One region of the Pseudoalteromonas sp. AWM4_233 genome, then DNA from elsewhere that is predicted to be linked to it. Evidence: predicted binding sites of a transcription regulator. Region 1 holds the regulator's gene; the other holds the start of a gene.

Region 1 (12,617 bases):
TACTGGTGTGTGATCATGCTTGGCGCAAGCGCATGCCGCCGAATAGCGCTTTTATAAAACCATTGCAGACAGCCATTTTTTATATTGAGTTTTTACCGCTCAGAGGCTTTATCTTTTTACTGGCCTTGTTTTTACAAGGCAAGAAAACTTTTCATTACTTCAAGCACTATGCAAGGCACTGCTATCAAACGAATACTGGCTGGATCTTATCTCTATTTGCAGCAAACCTATCAATTCAGTTAGGTGGCCCGTGTAAATATCAAGGTGAGCGCTTTGCGAAAATGCGTATCGGCGCTGAACGTCACCCTGAGCCTGAAGATATTAAGCAGTGTTTAACATTTTTAGAAAGAATTAAGTGGTTTACTTTCTCTTTGATAGCACTGATATGGCTTTTAGATTGGTTTGTTGCGCTTTATTTAAATACTTAAGCAAATAAGCATAAAAAACAGACATAAAAAAAGCTGGTTTAAATCCAGCTTTTTAATATTGGAAATAACGAGTGTTTAGCTTACTGTCACTTTTGCAAACTTACGCTTACCAACTTGGTAAATCTGTGTAGAGCCTTTCTCAATCACAAGCTTACTATCAGTCACTTTCTCTTCACCGTTTAACTTAACAGCGCCTTGCTTAATCATACGCATGGCTTCTGAAGTACTAGCTACAAGACCCGCTTCTTTAAGAAGTTGAGAGATCATCGTAGAGTCTTCATCAATTGTGATAGTCACTTCTGGGATCTCATCAGGTAAAGCATTCTTTTGGAAACGCTTAATGAAATCTTGGTGTGCAGCTTCAGCATCTGCTTCACTATGGAAGCGTGCGATCATTTCTTTAGCAAAATCAATCTTAATGTCACGCGGGTTACGACCATTTGCAACCTCTTGCTTAAGGCCTTCAATTTCTTCAATTGAAAGTGCGCTTAATAACTCGTAATAGCGCCACATTAATTCATCTGAAATTGACATGACTTTACCAAACATGTCGTTAGGTGCATCAGTAATACCAATGTAGTTACCTAGTGACTTAGACATTTTTTGAACGCCATCTGTCCCTTCTAGTAACGGCATCATTAATACTGTTTGTGGCTTTTGACCTTCATCTTTTTGCAACTCACGACCCATTAGTAGGTTGAAGCGCTGATCAGTACCACCTAATTCTACGTCAGCTTCCAGTGCAACAGAATCCCAACCTTGTACTAAAGGATATAAGAACTCATGGATTGCAATCGCTTGACCGCCAGCATAACGCTTTTTAAAGTCATCACGCTCTAGCATACGCGCAACCGTTTGGCGTGCAGCTAGTTTGATCATGCCTGCACTGCCTAGCTGTTCCATCCAAGTAGAGTTAAATGCTACTGTGGTCTTTGCAGGATCTAGGATTTTGAAAACTTGCTCTTTATAAGTTTCAGCATTTGCTAACACGTCTTCACGTGTTAGTGGTTTACGAGTGACGTTTTTACCCGTTGGATCACCAATCATACCGGTGAAATCACCGATTAAGAAAATAACCTCATGACCTAAGTCTTGGAAGGTTTTCATTTTATTAATTAGAACAGTGTGACCTAAATGCAAATCTGGTGCTGTTGGATCGAAACCCGCTTTAATTTTTAGCTTTTTACCAGATTTCAATCTTTCCTTTAATTCATCTTCAATAAGAATCTCTTCTGCACCGCGCTTAATCTCGGCTAATGCAGTTTCAAAGTCCACCATTCGTCGCTCCAAAATATACAGTTTATCGCACGATTCTAGCCTATATTCAGATCAGTTTAAATGCACAAAACACTGGTATTCACGCTTTATTGCGTATATCCTGCAATATTATTACCGATTTATCTTGACAGCAGAAAAGGCGCGTTATGGTTCACGTTGTTCATAAGCTTCCTAAAAAACACAAACTGCTTATTCTTACCTGCATTTCTGTCATGCTGATAATTGCTTTATGGCCGTCAGAAAAGGCAACTGCATCAAGAGACAGTGACAAAAAAGCGCTCGAAGTTGGCAAGCGTTACGAATTACCCGTAAAAGTTTCTGAAAATGAAGAGCAACTTACAACTTTAAGTGCTCCCACAGAAGTTCAAGCGCCAGAAAAAACCACAATTGATACCCTTGAATTCAATGACTTTGAAGTAAAGCATGGTGATAGCCTTGCGGTGCTGTTCAAGCGTGCAGGTTTTTCAGCGCAAACTCTACATAAATTAGTTAACACCAATGCTGAAACTCGCAAACTGACTAAAATCCATCCTGGTGAAGTGTTGAGTTTTGCAAAAAATGCCGAAGGTGAGTTAACCCATCTTAAATATGTGCTTTCGAAAACTGATACCTTGTTGGTGTCTTTAGATGAAGAACGAAAATACCAAACGGCTATTCACAGCAAAGAAATCGAAACTGTCAATCAAAGCGCTGGCGGTAAAATCAAGTCAAGCTTCTGGACGGCAGGTATTTCTGCTGGTTTATCTGAACGTCAAATTATGAACTTTGCAGACATCTTTGGTTGGGATATCGATTTTGCTAATGACATTCGTAAAGACGACACCTTTTCTTTGGTTTACGAAACTCATTATGTCGATGGTGAGCTGATCGGCAATGGTAAAATCATTGCCGCTGAGTTTATTAACCAAGGTGAGCGTTTCAGTGCTATCCGTCACACTGACGATAATTTCTATACACCAGAAGGCCGCAGTATGCGTAAAGCCTTCTTACGTGCCCCAGTTAACTTTAAATATATCAGCTCTAACTTTAACCCACGCCGTAAGCATCCTGTGACGGGTAGAGTATCGGCGCACCGAGGCATCGATTATGCTGCACGTGTTGGAACGCCTGTTGTTTCATCAGGTAATGGTAAGGTGACTAAATCTGGGTATAACAAACTCAATGGTAACTATGTGTTTATCCAACATGGTAGTCAGTATGTCACTAAGTACCTGCACCTTAATAAACGTATGGTTAAAACAGGCCAGAAAGTAAAGCAGGGTCAAAAAATTGGTACTGTCGGGGCTACTGGTCGTGTAACAGGTGCGCATTTACACTATGAGTTTTTAGTAAATGGGGTTCACCGCAACCCGAAAACCGTAAAACTACCTAAGTCTGAACCGCTACCGAAAACTGAACTCGCTAAGTTCAAACCAGTTGCTAAAGACTTACTTGCCCAGTTAGAGCGCTCAAGAGAACTTAGGTTAGCACTGAATAACTAACCTTAAGTAACTTACCAAATTAAAAAGCAGCGCCGTAGCTGCTTTTTTATACCCTAATTTTTAATTTATTGGCTCTTAGCTCTTAGCTCTTAGCTCTTAGCTCTTAGCTCTTAGCTCTTAGCTCTTAGCTCTTAGCTCTTAGCTCTTAGCTCTTAGCTCTTAGCTCTTAGCTCTTAGCTCTTAGCTACCAAGATGAAACACACAAAAGATGCCAAGCAAAAAGGTTCAGGCATAAAAAAACCCGCCGAAGCGGGTTTTTAAAACTTTCAGATTGCGATTATTGCGCAGCCATGAAGTCGATACCTTCTTGGATATCTTTGTTTAATGTTTCTAGCATGTCGTTCTTCGCTTTCTCTTCGAACGCGCTTAGCTCGCCGTAAGAAAGAATTTCTTCAACACCGTTAGTACCTAAACGTACTGGGTGTGCGAAGTATGCTGCGTCACCATTCTCAACTGCAACGTATGCGTAGTCAACAACGTTTTGCTCACCTTGAAGACCTTTAACTAGTGAGAAGCAGAAACGTGCTGCTGCTGCACCCATTGAAAGTGTCGCTGAACCACCACCCGCTTTCGCATTAACAACTTCAGTACCTGCGTTTTGGATACGTGGAGTAAGAGCTGCAACTTCTTCCTCAGTGAACTCAACACCTTCAACTTGAGAAAGTAGAGGAAGAATAGTAGTACCTGAGTGACCACCAATAACAGGTACTTTAACTTCAGATACGTCAACACCTTTCAGTTCAGCAACGAATGCTTCTGAACGGATAACGTCTAGCGTAGTTACACCGAATACACGTGATGCTTCATAAGTACCCGCTTTTTTGAATACTTCAGCAACGATTGGTACAGTGCCGTTTACTGGGTTAGTGATAACACCAACTAGTGCTTTAGGACAGTTACGTACGATACCTTCAGCAAGTGTTTTGATGATACCAGCGTTAACATTGAAAAGGTCAGCACGGTCCATACCAGGCTTACGAGGCATACCAGCTGGGATAAGAACAATGTCAGCACCCGCTAGCGCTGCGTCAAGATCATCTGCACCAAAACCTGCAACTTTAACTGCAGTTGGGATGTGAGATAGGTCTACAGCAACACCAGGAACAACTGGCGCTACGTCGTATAGAGATAGCTCAGAACCTGCAGGAAGGCCATTTTTAAGAAGTAAAGATAGAGCTTGACCGATACCGCCAGCGGCACCTAATACAGCAACTTTCATGTGGAATTCTCCATAATTTGAAGGTGGAATTGTGTGTGCTGTAAAGATAATGAAAAGTGCAGGTAAAAACAAATTTATCGGCGCTATTTTAAGGTTTTTTTCGACTATAGTTGTAAAATATTGCTTTCAGCGTGCAAGCTTGCTTTACACTTCAAAATATTCATTTTTCTATTTCTGGAAATATCCAACATCTCATTAAATCTTGCAATCAATTCACTTTGTTTTTTAATTGCAAAGTTGGGTCTGGATTCAGAATTGTGTAAAATCTAAGTAATATTTAATAAACGAGTTCAATTATGCAAGCAAACGAGAAGCAAGAAGCACTGATTAAGGCGTTCAAAGCACTATTAAAAGAAGAAAACTTTGGCTCGCAGGGTGAAATTGTCGATGCCCTGAAAGATCAAGGCTTTGATAATGTAAGTCAAAGCAAAGTGTCACGTATGCTAAGTAAGTTTGGTGCGGTAAGAACTCGTAACGCAAAACAGGAAATGGTTTACTGCTTACCGGCAGAAATGGGCGTACCAACGGCAAAAAGCCCATTAAGACAATTAGTGATTGATATCATGCACAATGAAATGATGATAATCATCCGTACCAGCCCTGGTGCAGCTCAACTAATTGCCCGCTTATTAGACTCATTAGGTACTGCTGATGGCGTATTAGGTACCATTGCTGGTGACGATACTATCTTTATTGCGCCAGCTAAAATCTCTGAAATTGACGTAACGCTTGAGAAAGTAAAAACCTTATTCGACAACGTTTAACTTTCTGCTATTTGCGCCATGTTTTGCAAAAACTGCACGGATGGCGCAAAAAACGCAGCCCCCATATCGGACTGACAATAATCTAGCCACGCATCGTAGTGCTGCTCGTTTCCTACTCGTGTCGCTAACAACTTCTCAAAAGCACTGCCCTTAGCGGCACAACTCACCCATAAAGATCCTTGCTCAAAGACATCTCCGAACGGCATGCTTTGCTCAAGCAGCAGTGGTAAGTTGTCTGCATTGTTAAGCTCAGATAGAGCTGCGTGATTATTAGAGAAAGGAATCTCTAGCTTTTTATTTTCTAAACGAGAGCGCCCCATAATAGCTTCTTGGTCATTCAGACTTAGTTGTTGCCAACGGTTTAGATCAAACTTCACTCGCTGCACATGAATGTAGCTGCCTTGGTCTTCAAAGCTTTCAGGGTCATGAACTAAAGCCACTTGGCGCTTAAAACGTCCATGAGGCGTATTAGCGCCATAAATAAAGCCGTTAAAATCTCTGCCATCTAAAAAACGAAAAGTGCGGATATGTGCAACCAATTCTACTTTGCCTGCCAACATATGCCTGACACTTTGAGCAAATAGATGATTCACATCTTCTCTGTCAGATCGGATCACATACAACAAATCAAATGGTTGAGTGTGCATTAGGTGCTCGTGAGAGCGAATATGCGGAAAGCTTTTTAACTCTTTAGGAATACATTCAGGATATATATGCGGCCAGTATTGTGCCCCAATGGCCACAAAGCTAGATACCATAGACTCAGAGAAGCGGTCGCTCAATTCTGATTGTAAGCGTTCACATTGCCCTAATGCTGCTCTAACGGCTTCATCTTGACCATCAAGTACATTAAAAAACAAATGTAGTCCATGCAGATTTGCCTCTGCACACACTCCTGACTGCGGCTGAGCCATGGCACCCCAAGTTATAATAAGTAATGACTATGAAAAGAAATTTACCGCATGTGGCTTAATTTTAAAAGTCACTGGCTCATTAATATTCAGGGCATGTTCACTTTCGACAGGCACTTCGATGACTTGCTCTGCCACTTTTATTTGATAAATAAACTCAGTCCCGATAAAACGCGATTGCAGAATTTCGACGTCATTCGTGTCGCCATTTTCTAGCTGTATATGAGCTGGTCGAATATAAATTTTTCCAGAGCCTTGCGCATTTTCACACACTTTTGTCGAAGAAAGTTTACCAAATGAAGTAATAAATTCTCGCTTATCTTCAGCCTGCGCTGGAATATAAATACCCTGCCCTAAAAATTCTGCCACTTCTTTACAAGCTGGCTGTTCAAATAGCGTTTTGGCATCACCTAATTGGGCGATTTGACCTTTATGCATCACAGCCAGTTTATCTGCAAAAGCAAAGGCCTCTTCTTTTGAGTGACTAACAAAGATAGCCGAGACCTTTTGATCTTTTATGATCTGTCGAATGTCATTGATAAGTTGGAAACGCACTTGCGCATCAATATTCGAAAAAGGCTCGTCGAGAAGTAGTAAGTTAGGTTTATATGCAAGCGCTCTCGCAATGGCAACACGTTGTTGCTGACCGCCTGAAAGCTCATGAGGGTAACGCTCAGCAAACTCTGATAAATGCACAAGCTCCAGCATTTCATTTATACGTGCTTGTTTGTCAGCCTTATTAAGCTTACTTAAGCCAAACGCGATATTTTGAGCAACCGTTAAATGAGGAAATAACGCATAATCCTGAAACATCATGCCAATATTACGATGCTGTGGTGCTGTAAACTGCGTGTTGTCACTCATGGTTTTACCATGAATAATGATTTGACCTTGCTGAGGCGTTAATAAACCTGCCACGGCTTTTAAAGTGGTGGTTTTGCCACAACCACTGGCCCCCAATAAGCAAACAATTTCATTTTCGGCGACTTCTAAATCTAAATTTTCAATCACTTTTTGGCCATCATATTGATAGCTTAAGTTTTTTAAAGACAAACTACTCATGAATTGTGCTGCTCCATTGAGCGATTAACAAAATACAAAGGCACTAAGCCAACAAGAACAATAAATAATGCAGAAATGGACGCAAGCTCTAGCTGCTCGTCACTCACATATTGAAATACATGGGTTGCCAAGGTTTCAAAATTGAAAGGACGAAGCAATAAGGCAGCGGGAAGCTCTTTCATACATTCGATAAATACCAGTAACCCTGCGGTTAAAATCCCCCCGCGTAAAAGTGGGATATGCACACTACTGAGCATTTGGGCAAAATTCTTACCCATACTTTGGCTTGCCATATCAAGAGATGGACTAATTCGTACATAGCTAGCTTCAACAGCGCCTTGAGCAATAGCATAAAAACGCACCACATACGCAAATACCATGGCAAAAATAGTACCGCTAAAAAGCAGACCTGGCTCAAATGCAGTGCCTTCTAACCACTCATTTAGCTTAGTATCAAGCAAAGTAAGCGGCAGTAAAACCGCAATCGCTAATACTGTTCCAGGTAATGCATAGCCTGTGCTTGATACACGCCCTGGCAAGGCCTTAGACTTTTGTTCACCAATACGCTGATAAAACAACACGATAATACTTAAAGCAATTGCGATAACGCTTACCCATAAAGAAATCTTTAAGCTCTGCCAAGCATATAAGAAAAACTCAGCGTTCCATGCTTGTTCGAAATAATCTATTGAATAACTGACGAGTACACCAACCGGTAAGGCAAAAGCAAAAAACAAAACCACAATACAATAGATACTGGCAAGCCAAGCGTACTTCCCTGATAGCATATATAAATGCGTGTCGTTTACGGCACTTTGTCTTTCATGCACAGTGGTATTTTTACGGCTTATTTTTTCTAGTGTGATGGCCACAAATAAGAACAACAACATGATCCCAGAAATTTTCGCTGCTGCTGTTAGAGAATAATAGCCGAGCCAAGTATCGTAAACGGCCGTTGTGAGCGTGCTGACAGCAAAATAATGCACTGTGGCAAAGTCTGCCATGGTTTCCATACTGATCAAAGCAAGTGCAGCGACAATCGCGCCTCTAGCAAGAGGCAAACTCACTTTGAAAAAGCTTTGAAGTGGGCTCATACCCATTAGTTGGCTAGCTTGCAGTAACTTAAACGACTGCTCGCGCAAAGCGGTTTTAAAAATAAGGTAAAGATAAGGATAAAGCACCAGTGCAATCATCACGATTGCACCACCTAATGTACGAATATCAAAGAACCAATAATCATCCGGTGATTGCCAACCAAACCACTCTCTTAAGGCAATTTGTATAGGCCCTGCGTAATCAAATAAATCGGTATAGACGTAGGCAATAATGTAAGTTGGCATTGCTAAAGGTAACATCAACGCCCATTCGAAGTATTTTTTTCCAGGAAATTGACAATAAGCGGTAAGCCACCCGAGCGGTAATGCAATTAAGCAACTTAAGAGGAGCACACCTGCAATTAGTACTAGGGTGTTATAAATATAATCCCAAAGCACGGTATCCCACAGGTGGGTAAAAACATCAGAGTCGCCTTGCAGCGACTCGAAGATTAAAAATGCCAGTGGTGCTGATAAGCAAGCGCCTATCAGCCAAGCAAAAACCTGCCATTTAGACAGAGAAAGTAATGATTGCATTAAAGATCAAATTTTACCTCATCGATTAGCTTAAGAGCTAAAGGACGGTATTTACTAATTTCTGACAATGGTAAGTTGTCTTCCTTAAACTCACCCCAAGATGCCACAAGTTCAGAAAGCGCCACACCTGGTTTAACTGGGTATTCCATATTCATTGACGCATACATATTTTGCGCTTTATTGTCCGTCATAAACTCGATAAGTTTCAAGGCGTTTTCTTTATTTTTCGAATATTTAGTTAGGACAACACCCGAAACATTTAAGTGAGCGCCTCGATTTGTTTGGTTCGGGAAGTTGATATAAACAGAATCAGCCCATGGCTTTTGCTTTTCATCTTGCAGCATCTTGCCAAAATAATAGCTATTACCCAATGCAAGATCACATAAGCCCTCTTTCACTGCTTTAACTTGCGCTCTGTCATTACCTTGTGGTTTTCTTGCTAAATTTGCTTTAACCCCTTTAAGCCATGATTTAGTCTCCGCTTCACCATGATGCGCGACCATAGATGCAACTAGCCCTAAATTATAAGGGTGCTTACCAGAGCGAGTACAAATTTTGCCTTTATACTTTACATCAGCCAATTCTTCATAAGTTAACGCATCTAATTTTCCTAAGCGCTCTTTTGACGAATATACGTTACGAACACGCTTGGTCAGTGCAACCCACTGACCTTCTGGATCACGAAAGCTTGCAGGAATGTTTTTGGTTACGACGTCGCTCTTAATCGACTGCGTTAGATCCATCGATTCTAATTGCATTAAAGCACTGAAGTTAGATGTTAAAACCACATCAGCACGGCTATGCTTACCTTCACGCTTAACTCTTTCAATTAACCCTTTTTTTGCAAAAACCACATTCGTTTTAATGCCAGTTTGCTTGGTAAAATCATCAAGAATAGGTTGAATTAGAAAAGGCTGACGGAAAGAATAAATGTTGATTTCTTCGGCTGCCATAGCAGGCAAACACGTGACAGTTGAGAGTAGAATAGCCAATGCTTTTTTCATAAGGCCTCCAAAGCCAAACAATAATTATTATCAACTAATTTTAACTATTCTAGTTTCAAAGTACACCCTTTTACTGATTAAAAACTGTAACTTGTTTTTCTCTTAACGCCTAATTAGCAATTTATTATGTAAGAGATCTCTCACTTTAACTGTCGCTTTGAAGCAAAACCTAGCTCAACAAAACAACAACAATAGAATTAATCATTATTTATCATAAAGTTGAAATCTTACTATCGATTCAGCTCTCTAAAAAATTAAATTTTTAACCTTTTTTTACTTCGCTACTCCATTAAACTTTCTACATCTTTTAGGAAGCCAGTGACGGCTGTAAATCACATGACGTGTAATGGACTGTAATAGTTAATTATTGCCTAATGCGGTTTAATTGACTTATGGAACAACAGGATGAGCGCTCAAGGTGAGCCATACAGGATGTATTTAGGATTTTATGGAGCCATGGTGGCCAAATTTGTTATGGATAATAGCAGGAAGTTCGGATAAGGGCATATGGATGTTTGGCATAAAGCCAATGAAGGACACTACAGGAAGTAGTACTCGCTAAATAACAAAAATGCGAGTGAAAGGACATTGATTGTATGGAGTTGATCAGCTCAAAACCAAAGCAGGATGCTTAGAAGATTCCGTCAACGCGGCTCATAGAGCCGCGTTTCTTCGTTTAACGGCTATGAGTTTAACTTAAACTTCTTTTTCCTTTTAAATAAGCATCTCTAAAGTCAATAAAATGCGCTGTTAACTTCTCTGCAGCAGAGCTTTCTCCTGATTCAGACAAGACAACACACGCGACTTCTGCTGTACCTAGCTGATGAGCATGCGGAGCAACTCTGAGTTTATAATCTGATAGAGAGTCAGGGGACACAGAAAGCACAGGGAAGCTATCTAAATACTCGCTCTTTCTAAACATTTTTTTCGCTTCACGCCATGTTCCATCTAAAAAAATAAATAATGGCTTTTTAGACTCAATCCGTTCAACTTTTGTAATAACGCGATCAGGCTCTGCGCTATCAGCGGGGAAAACGACAATAGGCTGATAGCTTGGATCTTTTAGAAGCGATAGCAGTGCCTTATCTGGCTCAGTTCTATCCCAACGGAAAGCATAGTTATCAGGCACCACGTCTGCAATCAAACGACCCGTATTTGAAGGTTTAAAACTTTCATTGTGATACATTAATAGACATACTGCACTTTGACAATCTTCGGCAACTTGAAGGTTGTCACAGATACACAAATGTTCAGAGAGCAAACAAGCTTCACAGCGGGATAATTTCGAACCACGCGCTTTAAACTCACGCTTGGCCGCAGCAATTTGCTTTTGACGTAGAATTAATACTGAATTTTTCACTAATGCCCCTTAGGTTATAAGCCTCATATTGTAATCAACTAAGTCCATAAAAGCAGTAAGGAACTCAAATGAAGATACAAAACTCGCAAAGATTAGGTTATCGACTCATGGATAAAAATGATGCCGATTTGCTATTCGAATTAGACCAAGATCCTGCGGTCATGAAATATTTAACGCATGGTAAGCCAAATTCAATGCAGACAATTAGAGAGGTTTTTATCCCTCGTCTAGAGCAGTTCACAAATTTAGAAAAAGGTTGGGGCTTATGGCAAGTAAATACCTTAGAAGAGGATCTGTTCATTGGTTGGATATTAGTTCGTCCGATGGGCTTTTTTACAGGTCAACGTAACGACTGTAATTTAGAGCTGGGCTGGCGCTTCAAACAAATGAGTTGGGGCAAGGGCTATGCGACTGAAGCCGCACAACATATAGCTAATACACTCGCTACAGACAAAGCATATACTGCTTTTTCTGCTGAGGCCCTTGAGGGTAATTTAAGCTCTATCAATATTATGAAGAAGCTTGGTATGCGTTATGTAAAGCATTTTATTCATCAAGATGAGCAAGGTCAGCATAACGCTGTACTCTACTCTAAAGAGTTGTAAGCTTTCCGGCAAGAAGCAGTTAGCTAAGGGAGAATACATGATCCAAAGTGGACCTTCGACAGCCTGATTAGCTAAAACAGAATAAATTCTAGGTATAAAAAACGACGCTCAATGGCTATTTCTCACATCAATTGGTTTGATGTGGCGGACGTGGGACTTGCTTTATGAAGAGTGAACCTTCGACATTTCAATTAGCCAACCCGGAACACGATCTAAATTTTAGGCATAAAAAACCGACGCTCAATGGTTATTTCTCACATCAATTGGTTTGATGTGGCGGACGTGGGACTTGCTTTACGAAGAGTGAACCTTCGACATTTCAATTAACCAACCCGGAACACGATCTAAATTTTAGGCATAAAAAAACCGACTTTCGTCGGTTATTTCTCACATCAATTGGTTTGATGTGGCGGACGCGGGAGGATTCGAACCTCCGACCGCCTGGTTCGTAGCCAGGTACTCTATCCAGCTGAGCTACGCGTCCGTATATCAAATTCTCTATTTTTACCATCTGAGAAAGATGGCGGACGCGGGAGGATTCGAACCTCCGACCGCCTGGTTCGTAGCCAGGTACTCTATCCAGCTGAGCTACGCGTCCGGAACAAGTTATTTTACATCTTACTTTAGATACCCATATATTTTACCACTTTGAGAAAGTGGCGGACGCGGGAGGATTCGAACCTCCGACCGCCTGGTTCGTAGCCAGGTACTCTATCCAGCTGAGCTACGCGTCCGTATTTGATTTAATTTTATATCCCAACCAAAGGATACCCATATATTTTACCACTTTGAGAAAGTGGCGGACGCGGGAGGATTCGAACCTCCGACCGCCTGGTTCGTAGCCAGGTACTCTATCCAGCTGAGCTACGCGTCC
Region 2 (12,617 bases), 180 kb from region 1:
GTTAATTGCGAATTCTTTGGTATCTTCTGGAATTTTCGCAAAGTCTTCAGTTAATAAGAAGCTGCCGTGCGTTTTATCAAGGGTGAAAATACGTGTGCCTTTACCAGTAGAAAGCGCAAGCGTTGTTGATGGGCCATATAGTACATAACCTGCTGCAACTTGCTTGTGACCTGGTTGCATGAAGATAGCAGGATCTGCAGGATCTGAATCTTTAGGCGCTTCCATGATTGAGAAAATTGTACCAACCAGTGAGTTGATATCAGTGTTTGAAGAGCCATCAAGTGGGTCAAACGCGACGATAAAATCAGCGTCAGGGTTGCCTGCCACCGTGTAGTCTTCTTCTTCAGATGCAATCGCTTTTACATAGCCAGACTCTAATAAGATGTCTTTTAAAAGCTGGTTAGACAGTACATCAAGCTTCTTTTGAGTTTCACCTTGAATGTTCTCGTCTAATGTTGAACCTAATACGCCAGAAAGTGCGCCTTGGCCAACACGGAATGAAATTTCTTTACAAGCCGCAAGGATAGTGCGGATCAATGAAACTAACTCTCTAGAACAACCGTCTTCAATTAACACCGGAGGAAGTCTACGCATAGTAAATAGTCCTGATAACGTTATGGTCGCAGCCAAGTATAGTGTGAGAGGGGGCTGCGTGCCGCGCTGAATTTTGTCTTAAATAGCTGTTAAACAGATTGGATAAATTATACTGTAACAATGACAACCACTTAAAACCTCTAATAACAAAGATAAGATTATGCGAAAAATTGGATTTTTACCTGTCATATTCTCAGCTTTGCTGGGCACTATGATAACCCAAGCGCACGCCGCAATTAAGTCTATTGATGAGTTTACTGAAAAGTTTAATCATTTTCCGGGTCATTACTCCTTCTATGCCGACACTCAGAGCGGCAAAATTTACCTTGATGTCGATAAATTCAAGCAACCGTTCTTGCTGCAATTTAGTTTGCCATATGGTGTAGGCTCGAATGATATCGGCTTAGACAGGGGCCAACTAGGCGGAACGCATATCGCGCAATTCGAGCGCTTTGGCGACAAAATTATGCTCCGCGCATTAAATACTTACTATCGTGCGAGCTCGAACAACGCCGCTGAAAAGCAAAGTATCAATGAGGCGTTTGCTTCAAGTATTTTGCAAGGCTTTAAAGTTGTTGCTGAAGACAATGACAGCGTCTTGATTGATTACACGCCTTATTTGTTATCAGATGTGCATGGTGTGAGTCGCACGTTGGCAAATCGTAAACAAGGTAGCTTTAGCTTAGATACTTCGCGCAGTGCGGTATTTATGCCTCGCTCAAAAGCATTCGTAGATAACACGGAACTTGAAGCCGTGTTGACGTTTAAAGGCAGCAAGCCAGGTGAGTATGTTCGTCAAGTCAGTGCAGACCCATATGCAGTGACAGTTCACCAGCATCACTCACTCATTAAATTACCTGATGATGAGTATCAGCCTCGCCAATTTCATGCACAATCTGGATATTGGAGTATTGAGCATAAGGATTACTCGGCTCCGCTGAGCGAGTCTATGCTGGTGCGTTATATTCCTCGTCATCGTTTAGCGAAAAAAGACCCAACGGCTGCGCAAAGCGAAGCGGTTGAGCCAATTGTGTATTACCTTGACCCTGGTGTACCAGAGCCAGTAAGAACGGCTTTATTAGATGGCGCACGCTGGTGGGAGCAAGCGTTTGAAGCGGCAGGTTATAGCAATGGTTTCCAAGTGAAAATTTTACCAGAGCATGCCGATCCTATGGATGTGCGCTACAACGTGATCCAATGGGTGCACAGAGCAACACGTGGTTGGTCGTATGGCTCTTCGATTATTGATCCGCGTACGGGTGAGATCATCAAAGGTCACGTCACATTAGGCTCATTGCGAGTGCGCCAAGATATTCTAATTGCAGAAGCGTTAGCGGCACCTTTCGTGAAAGGTGACGAAGTAAACACACATTTACAGAATATGGCCCTTGATCGTATTCGTCAGCTAAGTGCCCACGAAATTGGTCATACGCTGGGTATTGCACATAACTTCTCGGCGTCTATTAAAAATAGAGCGTCTGTGATGGATTATCCGCACCCATTGGTTGGTTTTGATGCACAAGGTCAGCTAGATATTTCTAAAGGCTATGCTAAAGGTATGGGCGATTGGGATATTCAAGCGGTGAAATATGGTTACAGTGATTTCAGCGGTAAAGACGAAGCAACTGAGCTGGCTAATATCATCACTGAAAATCACAACAAAGGGTTAGAGTTTATTTCTGACCCAGATGCGCGCCCGCAAGGTGGTGGTCATCCAACCGCGCATTTATGGGATAACGGTGAAAACCCAGCCGCAGAATTACTGCGTGTACTCGATATTCGTCAGCAAGCGTTGAATACGTTCGGTATTAATAACATTAAAACTGGTGTTGCATTGTCTCAGTTAGAAGAGAAACTCGTACCCCTGTTTTTATTCCATCGCTACCAAACTGAGTCGGCTGTGAAGCTTATCGCGGGTATTGATTACGATTATGAAGTACGTAGCGAGCGTGCTGTTAAAGGTGCGCAAATTGTAGATAAAGCGACGCAGCAACAAGCACTATCGGCGATGCTGAAAACCCTTGAGGCTGAGCAGTTGATGATCCCTGAGGGCATCTTAGCTTTGATCCCACCTAAAGCGTATGGTGAGCGTAAAACCCGTGAAAGTGTCTATGGCCGTACAGGCCTAGCCCTTGATGCTATGGCGTTACCGGAAGTGGCAGCAAACCATAGTTTAAAACTGCTATTAAATGCTGAGCGCTTAAATCGTCTATCGCAGCATGCTGCGCGAGACAGCAAAAACTTTGGCTTGAGCGACCTAATGAATGCACTTTACAGCAAGATCTTTGAAGCAAATAGCGCAGCTGGTATGGCACAAAAATTAACCCAACGCGTGCAATTTTTAACAGCAGCACGACTAGCCCAGTTAGCTAGCTCAAATAAAGTTGAACCAGAAGTGCAAGCGCAGTTACGCTTTCAACTAATGCGAGTAGCGAAACAGTTTGATCAAAGATCACTGTTTAGTAGCGTCAGTGAAGACACTGCATTTAGACATGACCTTGCACGTCAAGTGAAAGCGTTTTTAGAATCAGGAAAGTGGCCTGAAGGCTTTGCTGCATTAAAAATGCCGCCCGGCTCACCAATTTAACCTTCATTTTAAAGAGCGCAAATAAGCGCTCTTTTTTTACATTCTCTTACAGTTAAATAGTCATTTTGTTTACTTGAGAAATATTCAATTAATATCTTGCTAGCTTGTCCCCTTTTTGATAGTTTCTTTTTTGACCTTGGGTCACACTTAATAAGGAAAGTCACTATGAAATTGAAGTTAAACAAAAAGAAAGTAAAAAACTTAAGCTTAGATAACTCACAAGCTGTTTTAGAAGCAACGCCGCAAATCGCAGGTGGTGTGCCTTTGTTTGTGAAAACTGAGGTTTGCCATACAAACCCTTGCATCACAATTACGACATTGCCACCTAGCTACAGAAACGACTGTTTATCTTAATAAACGCAAGTTTTAGAAAATTACTCTATTCATTATTGGTCCTGATGTTAAGTAAGTAATTTATTCACAGGTACCAAACCTATTCATTTAAGGAAAATAAAATGAAACTTAAACTAAACAAAAAAAGCGTAAAAAACCTTTCAAAAGACAACAAAGCACTACCGGTAAATGCAACTCCAGCGGTAGCGGGTGGTGTTAATACTCTACGATGCATCACTGATACAGGCTCAATCGCATGTGATAGACCTACAACTTATACAATGAGTATCGAAATCTGTAGAACAATCCCATGTGACATCATGTAATTGAGCATACAATGAAAAAAGCCACCTTTGGTGGCTTTTTTAGTTTTAAAAACATAATTTATGAATTAACTGTGTGATCTTCTCTTGCGATGGTTTGATTTTCTCCATTGCTAAAAACTCATCAGGCTGGTGAGCTTGCTCGATAGAGCCCGGACCCATAACGATGGTTTCGCAGCCGAGCTGCTGTAAAAATGGTGCTTCGGTGCAGTAGTTCACTGCAATGGCTTGTTCTCCTGAAACCGCTTCAGCCAGTTTTACTAATGCACTGTCGGTTGTGCCAGTAAAGGCTGGAATAGGATCATGCAAGTCGATAACCGCAACACTACCTGGGTATTCATCATTAATGGGTTTAACCGCTTCTAGCAATAATAATTGCAGCTCTTGAATACTCAGCCCGGGTAATGGACGAATGTCTAAGTGCAACTCACAGCAGCCACAGATACGATTAGCATTATCTCCTCCATGAATATGCCCTAGATTTAGAGTGGGGTAGGGTATTGCAAAATGCTCAATTGAATATTTATTCTTTAAAGTGTCTTTTAGTTGCAACAGCTTTGCAATAATCTTATGCATCACTTCAATGGCATTTAAACCGCGTGCAGGATCAGAACTATGACCCGACTTACCCGTCACACGAATGGCGGTACTCATGTGCCCTTTATGGGTGAATACAGGCACCATATCAGTCGGTTCACCGATGACACAAAATTCAGGTTTCAAGTTTTGATGTCTAGCTACTTCTTGTGCGCCTGCCATGGTGGTTTCTTCATCTGCGGTGGCGAGGATCATAATGGGTCTAGCTTGTTTCGCATCTTGTGCATCAAGTTGCTTAATGGCTTCAATCACAAATGCAAAAAATCCTTTCATATCAATCGAGCCTAGACCAAATAGTTTGTTGTCGACTTCACTAAGTTTAAACGGATCATAACTCCAGCGACTGTCATCAAAAGGCACAGTGTCTGTATGCCCAGCTAACATCAAACCGCCTTCACCTTCGCCACGTTTGGCCAGTAAGTTAAATTTACCCGGTGCGCTTTCAAGTTCTGTAATCTCAACCTGAAAACCTAAATTTTCACACCAGGCTGCTAATAATTCTATGGTGGAGTAATTGCTCATATTGAGCTGCGGATCGAGTGCACTAATAGAGGGCTCAGCGATAAGCTGCTGGTACATATTAATAAAAGCGGGAGTGGTCATATCAGTCCAAAATATTTATTCAAAATGTTTGCATAATAATTTATATGTGTTTACTATGAATATCAATTCACTTTTTAAGCATAAATATAATTTGAGGCTAAGATGCGACGATATACATTCAACACTTTTTAAAGAATGCCCAGAGGGCACGAAACGGAACCAAATTTTTAGAGATTTTTTTACTATGTTGAATGTAACCATTATTGGCGCTAGCGGCTATAGCGGCGCCGAATTAGCCAGTTTAATTGCCAAACATCCCAACTTCTCCCTTGCTGGATGTTTTGTGTCAGAGCAAAGTTTAGACAAAGGAAAGCTCCTGAGTGACTTGTATCCAGAACATGCCTCTTTGCTCGACACGCTTCTTTTACCTCTTAATGAACAAGCCTTTATTGATATCGAAGCAAATGCTGACTTCGTTTGCCTGTGTACAGACCACAAAGTCAGTGTAGAGCTCGCGCCTAAGTTTTTAGCTATGGGCAAAAAAGTATTTGATTTATCTGGCGGCTTTAGACTTAAAAATCCTCAAGACTACGACAGCTTTTATGGCTTCACACATCAATCACCAACCTGGCTTGCTCAAGCTCAATACGGTTTAGCAGAGTGGAATGCAAAGGGCATTTCACAGGCGCAACTCGTTGCTGTTGCAGGCTGTTATCCAACGGCTGCGTTAAATGGTTTAAAACCACTTAAACAAGCCGATTTACTTGCGGACGATACCATTATTGTAAACGCGGTATCAGGTGTCACGGGTGCGGGTCGTAAAGCCAATATAGGTACCCAGTTTTGCGAAGTGTCTCTCGCACCTTATGGTTTATTCAATCACAGGCATACGCCAGAAATTTCACAGTATCTTGGTCATTCAGTGTTATTCACCCCACACTTAGGTAATTTTGCTCGCGGTATTCTTGAAACTATTTATGTGAAGCTGAAGCCGGGTGTAAGTGAGCACCAGGTTAATGAAGCATTTCAGGTATTGGCCGACGAGCCGTTAATTCGTTTAAAAGGCAATAAGCAAATGCCTTCAATTAAAGGTGTGGCTAAACAACCGTATGTTGATATTGGTTGGCAAGTACAAGGTGAACAACTGATCGTGGTGGTTGCCATCGACAACCTGTTAAAAGGAGCTGCTGGTCAAGCGCTTCAGTGTATGAATATCGCAGCATTGTTACCTGCTGAACTTGGCTTAAAAGGAGTGTCATGAAGATGCAAACATGGGTCATTAAAGTCGGTGGAGCGGTGTTAAACACGGAAGATGCAGCGATGGGACTATTTTCTGCAATTGCTGAGCTGACAAAAGTACAAATCGACAAGCAGTTTGTTGTGGTACATGGCGGTGGCGCGCTAGTTGATAAGTGGTTGTCAGAGGCGGGCTTTGCAACGGCTAAGCACCAAGGTCTTCGTATCAGCCCAAAGGAACAGATGCCTTATATAGTTGGTGCATTGGCAGGTACTGCGAACAAACAACTGAGTGGTCAAGCCATTAAAGCCGGTTTAAAACCTGTGGGTACTTGTTTATATGAAGCGGGTTTAATTGCTTCGCAAAAACTCAAAGCATTAGGTCAAGTGGGCGAGTGCCAACAGGGTGAAGCAAGTATTCTACCTACTCTGTTAGAGCTGGGCAGAACACCTATGGTGAGCTCAATAGGTATCGGAGTTGATGGTCAACTTTATAACGTTAATGCAGATGAAGCGGCGGCGGCGATTGCCGAGCAACTAGATGCTGAACTGATTTATATGACAGATGTAGAGGCGGTGCTTGATGCGAATAAGCAGCCTTTACATCAACTATCTGAACAACACATTGCAACTCTTATCGAAGAAGGAGTCATTGTTGGCGGCATGGAGGTCAAAGTGAAGACCAGCCTGCACGCTGCACAACACTTACGACGCGGGGTGTACATATCGAGCTGGCAGAAGCCAGAAAATCTTATTGCCTTAGTTCAAGGCATCCATGTCGGTACAAAAATTACACCTTAGGAAATAGCAATGACATCTCATTTTTTAACAGGATTAGAACTAAATAAAGCTCAAGCGCTAAAACTTTTGTCGCTTGCACAAACCATCAAGCAGCAGCCAAAAGAGTTTAATCAAGCGCTTGCAGGTCAATCTATCGTTACTTTGTTTGAAAAGCCGAGTCTACGTACTCGTGTGTCTTTCGATATTGGTATTAACCGTTTAGGCGGCCATGCAGTTTATCTTGATCAACAAAACGGTGCGATGGGCGGTCGTGAGTCGGTGAAAGATTTTGCCCTCAATATTGCCACTTGGGCTGATGGTATCGTGGCACGTGTTAATGCGCATAGTTCATTGCAAACATTGGCTGAGTTTTCGAGTGTCCCTGTGGTGAACAGCTTATGTGATCTTTACCATCCATGTCAGGCATTAGCTGACTTTTTAACGTTGCAAGAAGTTTATGGTGACGTCAGTAAAATCAAACTGGCATATTTAGGTGAAGGTAATAACGTCACTCATTCTCTTATGTTATTAGCTGCAACGCTAGGTACTGACTTTGTGGCGATTAGTCCAAAAGGCGCGTCACCAGATGCACAGGTCTTAAAACAAGCAGAACAACTGGCATTAGAGTCAGGTGCATCAATCACTGTAAGCGATGACATAGAAGCTGCAACGGGTGCTGATGCCTTGTATGCAGACACCTGGGTGTCAATGGGTGACACGACACCACTTGAGCAAGTTAAAGCTAAATATATGCCGTATCAAATTAATCGGCAGTTGGTAGAACAATCTGGCGCAAGCACAATTCTACATTGCCAACCTGCTCACCGTGAGTACGAGATCACTTCAGAGGTGATGGACGGTGCAAATTCAAAAATTATTCAACAAGCTGAAAACCGCATGCATGCCCAAAATGCACTGCTGGTGTCACTGTTAAATCCAAATTATGTGTAAGGGTAAAGTAATGAGCGAAATCAAAAAGGTTGTATTGGCATATTCTGGTGGTCTCGATACGTCAGCAATTGTTCCTTGGCTAAAAGAAAACTATGACTGTGAAGTTGTCGCCTTTGTTGCCGATGTAGGTCAGGGCGATGAAGAGCTAGTAGGTGTTGAGGAGAAAGCTTTAGCATCGGGTGCATCAGAGTGTCACATCGTAGATCTTAAAGAAGAAATGGTGAGTGACTATATTTACCCAACACTGAAAACAGGCGCAATCTACGAAGGCACTTACTTACTAGGCACGTCTATGGCACGTCCTATCATTGCTAAAGCACAGGTTGAAGTGGCTCGCAAAGTAGGTGCTGATGCGTTAGCTCACGGGTGTACGGGTAAAGGTAACGACCAAGTCCGTTTTGAATCTTGTTTCTCGGCATTAGCTCCAGATCTAAAAGTGATCGCGCCTTGGCGTGAGTGGGATTTATCAAGCCGTGAGTCATTACTTGATTACCTTGCAGAGCGTAATATCCCATGTGCTGCTTCTGCGACAAAAATTTACAGTCGTGATGCCAATGCTTGGCATATTTCGCACGAAGGTGGTGAATTAGAAGATCCTTGGAACCAGCCAAGCGACCAAGTATGGACTTGGACAACAGCGCCAGAGCAAGCGCCAGATAAACCAGAGTTTGTTGCTGTATCAGTAGAAAAGGGTCAAATCGTTGCGGTTAACGGTGAGCGTTATAGCCCATATAAATGTTTAATGGAGTTAAATAAACTAGCAGCGCCACATGGTGTAGGTCGAGTTGATATTCTTGAAAACCGTCTGGTGGGCATGAAGTCTCGTGGTTGTTATGAAACGCCAGGTGGCACAGTCATGATGGCTGCACTGCAAGCAATCGATGAGTTAGTGCTAGATAAAGCAAGTCGTAAATGGAAAGAGGCACTCTCTTCTGAGTTTGCACATTTAGTGTATGACGGTCGTTGGTTCACGCCGTTAAAAGACTCAGTGCTAGCCGGAGCTGAAGCGTTAAGTGAAGTTGCAACAGGTGAAGTGATCTTAAAAATGTATAAAGGCCAAGTGGCTGCCGTACAAAAGCAATCGGTAAATAGCTTATATAGTGAAGATTTTGCCACATTTGGTGAAGATGATGTGTACGACCAGTCGCATGCTGAAGGGTTTATTCGCCTGTTCTCATTGTCGAGCAGAATTGCCGCATTAAACGCAAAGGCTAAATAAGAGTTAAGTTCGGAGATTTCAGCATGGCACTATGGGGCGGCCGTTTTTCATCAGGACCTGATGAGGCTTTTAAACAATTTAATGATTCTTTGCCGTTTGATTACCAAATGGCGGAGCAAGACATTATCGGCTCAATCGCTTGGGCCGGTGCACTTCAACAAGTAAAGGTGTTAAGTGCACAAGAGCATACTGAGCTGGTTGCAGCTTTGAATGAGCTATTAAGTGAAGTACAACAAGATCTATCAGCAGTGGCGAGCGCTGGGTATGAGGACATCCATTCGTATGTTGAAGCTAAGCTGATAGACAAAGTAGGCGATTTGGCGAAAAAACTACACACGGGCCGCAGTCGCAACGATCAGGTTGCGACTGACTTTCGTCTTTGGAGTCGAAGTACAGCCGAACAAATTGTTGAAGCCATTCAAGCGTTAAAAGCTGAATTCGTCGCCCTTGCTGAACGTGAACTAGGCACGATTTTACCTGGTTATACGCATTTGCAGCGAGCGCAGCCGGTATTATTTAGCCATTGGTGTATGGCTTACGTTGAAATGCTTGAGCGTGATGAGTCTCGTTTAAACGATGCCATTAATAGACTAAATGTCAGCCCACTGGGCAGTGGTGCGTTAGCAGGCACAGCTTACCCGATTGATAGAGAAGCTTTGGCTCACAATCTTGGCTTTAGACATGCCAGTCGCAACAGCTTAGATGCAGTGTCAGATAGAGATTTTGTAGTTGAGCTTTTAAGTTGCGCAAGTATTTCTATGATGCATTTATCGCGTTTCGCAGAAGATTTGATATTCTATAACTCAGGTGAAGCTAGTTTTATTGAGTTGGCAGATAATGTGACTTCGGGTTCGTCGTTAATGCCGCAAAAGAAAAACCCAGATGCGCTGGAGTTAATTCGTGGCAAAACGGGCCGTGTCTTTGGTGCTTTTAGCGCCATGATGATGACACTAAAAGCATTACCGCTTGCGTACAATAAAGATATGCAAGAAGACAAAGAAGGTTTGTTTGATGCTATGCCGACTTGGCTTGCCTGTATTCATATGGCACAAGCCTGCATTAAGGGCATCAAGGTAAATGGTGAAGCAACATTACAGGCAGCGAAAGGCGGCCATGCTAATGCTACTGAGCTTGCTGACTACCTAGTTGCTAAAGGCATTCCATTTAGAGAAGGCCACCATATCGTTGGGCAGCTTGTTCAGCATGCAATTGATAAAGGTCAGAATCTAGAAGATTTATCGCTTGATGAATTTCAAACTGTTTGCTCCGTAATTACACAAGATGTTTATCCTGTATTAGAGATAGATGCTTGTATTGCCGCACGGCAAGCGCTTGGTGGCACATCGTTGCCACAAGTGGAACAAGCAATTAAATATGCTAAACAGCAGGCAAAATCTAAGTAGTAATAAAGATTAAGTGGCTTGTAGAGTTTATTTCTTGGCATGTTAAGCCAATACTTTTTGAATCAAGCCACTACTCGTTTATTTGAGTAAAGCTTTAAATTATTAATTAAGCACCATTTTTATATCAAACTGGTGCTTTTTTGTTACTTGTGAACATAAAACCAGCATTTAAGCAAGTTAAGTGTAATGTGGTGTAATATTGGATCGATCATTGCTAAATAACTTTTAACAATAAATAAACGTCACTTTTATGACTCTCTGTTTCACAGCGTAAATAAGGAAACATTATGTTAAAGGTAATTAAAACTTTAGTATCAAAACAACGTTCGGCTCAAAGCACTAGCCAAATCAATTCGCTTTCTGGTAAGGTAATTAAATCTGAAAAGTTTTTAGAGCAAATTACTGGTGCTCGAGGTGGTGGTCTTGTCGATAAAGATTATCGCCCAAAAGATAAAAAAGCTGATTAATTGCTTCAACTAACTCTCGTGGTGGATATATTCTTAACTCAATAAGCTTAGGCTTACACTTTGACACAATAATTCTAATAGGTATGGTTTTGGCTTTTTTGCTGAACTTATTCTTTTTTGTGTCTGGAATTAGTAAAAATATATCCCTCCTTTTAGCTTCCTTTCTAATGGCTGCGTCATACTTCACAAGTAATCATTTTATAAATTTATCTGCTGATAGAATGTATATGTATATCTCATGGATAGTATATGACATAGTCACTATAGGTATGATCTTATTTGCCCATAAGCTTTGGAAGCAAAAACTTTGTATTGCTGTTAAATATGTAATTTTTGGCCTTTCATTAAACGCTTTATTATGCTTGTTTATACATATTGATCTTCGGGTACTCTGGAACTCTGAGCCTTGGTGGTTCTGGTATTTCTATACATTAGCGATTAATACGATCGATGTGATCATGGTTGCAGCACTCATACTAGATCGAGACTTTTTAGGTATGAAATTTTTGAAAAACAAAATCTCAATCTATTTCTCTAAGAAGAAAAAAACACTTTCAACTTAATATACCATAATGGGTAATACAAAAAGAGATTACTTCTCCCGTTCAAGCTGTCTAGCCAATCAGACTGTCGTTGTAATAATATGCACTCGTTGTAATGAAAGGCTTGTATCGATAAGTAATAAAGTTTAACTTGTCTAATTGCAGTTAAATGGGCTTTATAGTTCCTTTGCGCCTTTTTCTATAGAGTTTATTACTTCGGGTTATGTATTACTGTGGTTACCCTTTTTTCCTCTGCTATCTTTTCTAGTTTTCTAGCCAACTTTGTCATTTGGAGCTTCTTAATGACGACCTTATTAAATTTTGTGAGGATGTCTGGCTGGCAATTCAAGAATATAGATAAAGCAAAATTAAAAGAACCATTACAGTTATCAACTATCATGTTCTTATCTTATTTTATTGGTAGTGTGATTGATTACTTCGTAAATTTGAAAGAGCTAATCTCTTATCTTTACCCCAATACTTACTTCCTTTTACTTGATATTTTAACTGTATTATTTATTTATAACTGTGTGAATACGCGTTCTGAGCAAGGCAAGATATGCAAAACTTATTTGCTTGTAGGCTTGTTGTGTAATTCACTACTTTTTCTAGTTATTCAAATAGAAGTATTTTTGGTCTTTGAGGGATTAAAATCTTACCAGCCATGGTGGCTTTGGTATGTTTTTGCAGTAGGGGTTAATACATTCGATGCCATGATGATTTTAGTCTTGTTATTACATAAAGATTTTCTCAAGCTCCACTTTCTTTTCAATCAATTTCAACTCCGCAATGAGTAACAGGTGGTTATGGATAATTACGGGATAATCTATTTTGGGGTGGAAATGGATTGGGACCTTTTCACCAGGTTTCTATACAAGCACCTTGTAACTTGGTTATTTTTTTTAGTCATGCTGGCTAGCTATGTAAGAACATCCAATATACATGCAAGTCAAAATGAAAAAATTGTACAAAAAGAAGTGCTTAAGCTATCTGTTGTAATGTTCATCTCTTATGCCTTAATGATACCAATAGAACTCTTAGT

What was found. The regulator ArgR, encoded in region 1, controls arginine synthesis, uptake and breakdown. The targets are predictions, from matches to a motif close to ANTGAATANNTATTCANT.
Region 2: argC (N-acetyl-gamma-glutamyl-phosphate reductase) is a predicted target of ArgR. The motif match lies at 5,092-5,109, and genes of this name have one in related genera.

Annotation. Positions count from the first base shown of each region.
Region 1 covers NZ_JBSWSZ010000001.1:3,113,253-3,125,869, forward strand. The annotation lists gene ACXAC4_RS14070 (cobalamin biosynthesis protein CobD/CbiB) at 1-428, shown strand, start outside; gene tyrS (tyrosine--tRNA ligase) at 504-1,703, opposite strand; gene ACXAC4_RS14080 (peptidoglycan DD-metalloendopeptidase family protein) at 1,853-3,187, shown strand; gene mdh (malate dehydrogenase) at 3,465-4,406, opposite strand; gene argR (transcriptional regulator ArgR) at 4,703-5,170, shown strand; gene ACXAC4_RS14095 (Dyp-type peroxidase) at 5,167-6,084, opposite strand; gene ACXAC4_RS14100 (ABC transporter ATP-binding protein) at 6,112-7,143, opposite strand; gene ACXAC4_RS14105 (ABC transporter permease) at 7,140-8,774, opposite strand; gene ACXAC4_RS14110 (Fe(3+) ABC transporter substrate-binding protein) at 8,774-9,778, opposite strand; gene ACXAC4_RS14115 (tRNA-uridine aminocarboxypropyltransferase) at 10,470-11,138, opposite strand; gene ACXAC4_RS14120 (GNAT family N-acetyltransferase) at 11,207-11,743, shown strand; tRNA gene ACXAC4_RS14125 (tRNA-Arg) at 12,151-12,227, opposite strand; tRNA gene ACXAC4_RS14130 (tRNA-Arg) at 12,265-12,341, opposite strand; tRNA gene ACXAC4_RS14135 (tRNA-Arg) at 12,401-12,477, opposite strand; tRNA gene ACXAC4_RS14140 (tRNA-Arg) at 12,541-12,617, opposite strand.
Region 2 covers NZ_JBSWSZ010000001.1:3,297,405-3,310,021, reverse strand. The annotation lists gene ACXAC4_RS15055 (class 1 fructose-bisphosphatase) at 1-594, opposite strand, end outside; gene ACXAC4_RS15050 (zinc-dependent metalloprotease) at 755-3,181, shown strand; gene ACXAC4_RS15045 (hypothetical protein) at 3,347-3,535, shown strand; gene ACXAC4_RS15040 (hypothetical protein) at 3,637-3,840, shown strand; gene argE (acetylornithine deacetylase) at 3,886-5,037, opposite strand; gene argC (N-acetyl-gamma-glutamyl-phosphate reductase) at 5,225-6,238, shown strand; gene argB (acetylglutamate kinase) at 6,235-7,014, shown strand; gene ACXAC4_RS15020 (ornithine carbamoyltransferase) at 7,024-7,944, shown strand; gene ACXAC4_RS15015 (argininosuccinate synthase) at 7,955-9,163, shown strand; partial or broken gene argH (argininosuccinate lyase) at 9,187-10,551, shown strand; gene ACXAC4_RS15005 (hypothetical protein) at 10,854-11,033, shown strand; gene ACXAC4_RS15000 (hypothetical protein) at 11,261-11,596, shown strand; gene ACXAC4_RS14995 (hypothetical protein) at 11,878-12,372, shown strand; gene ACXAC4_RS14990 (hypothetical protein) at 12,376-12,617, shown strand, end outside.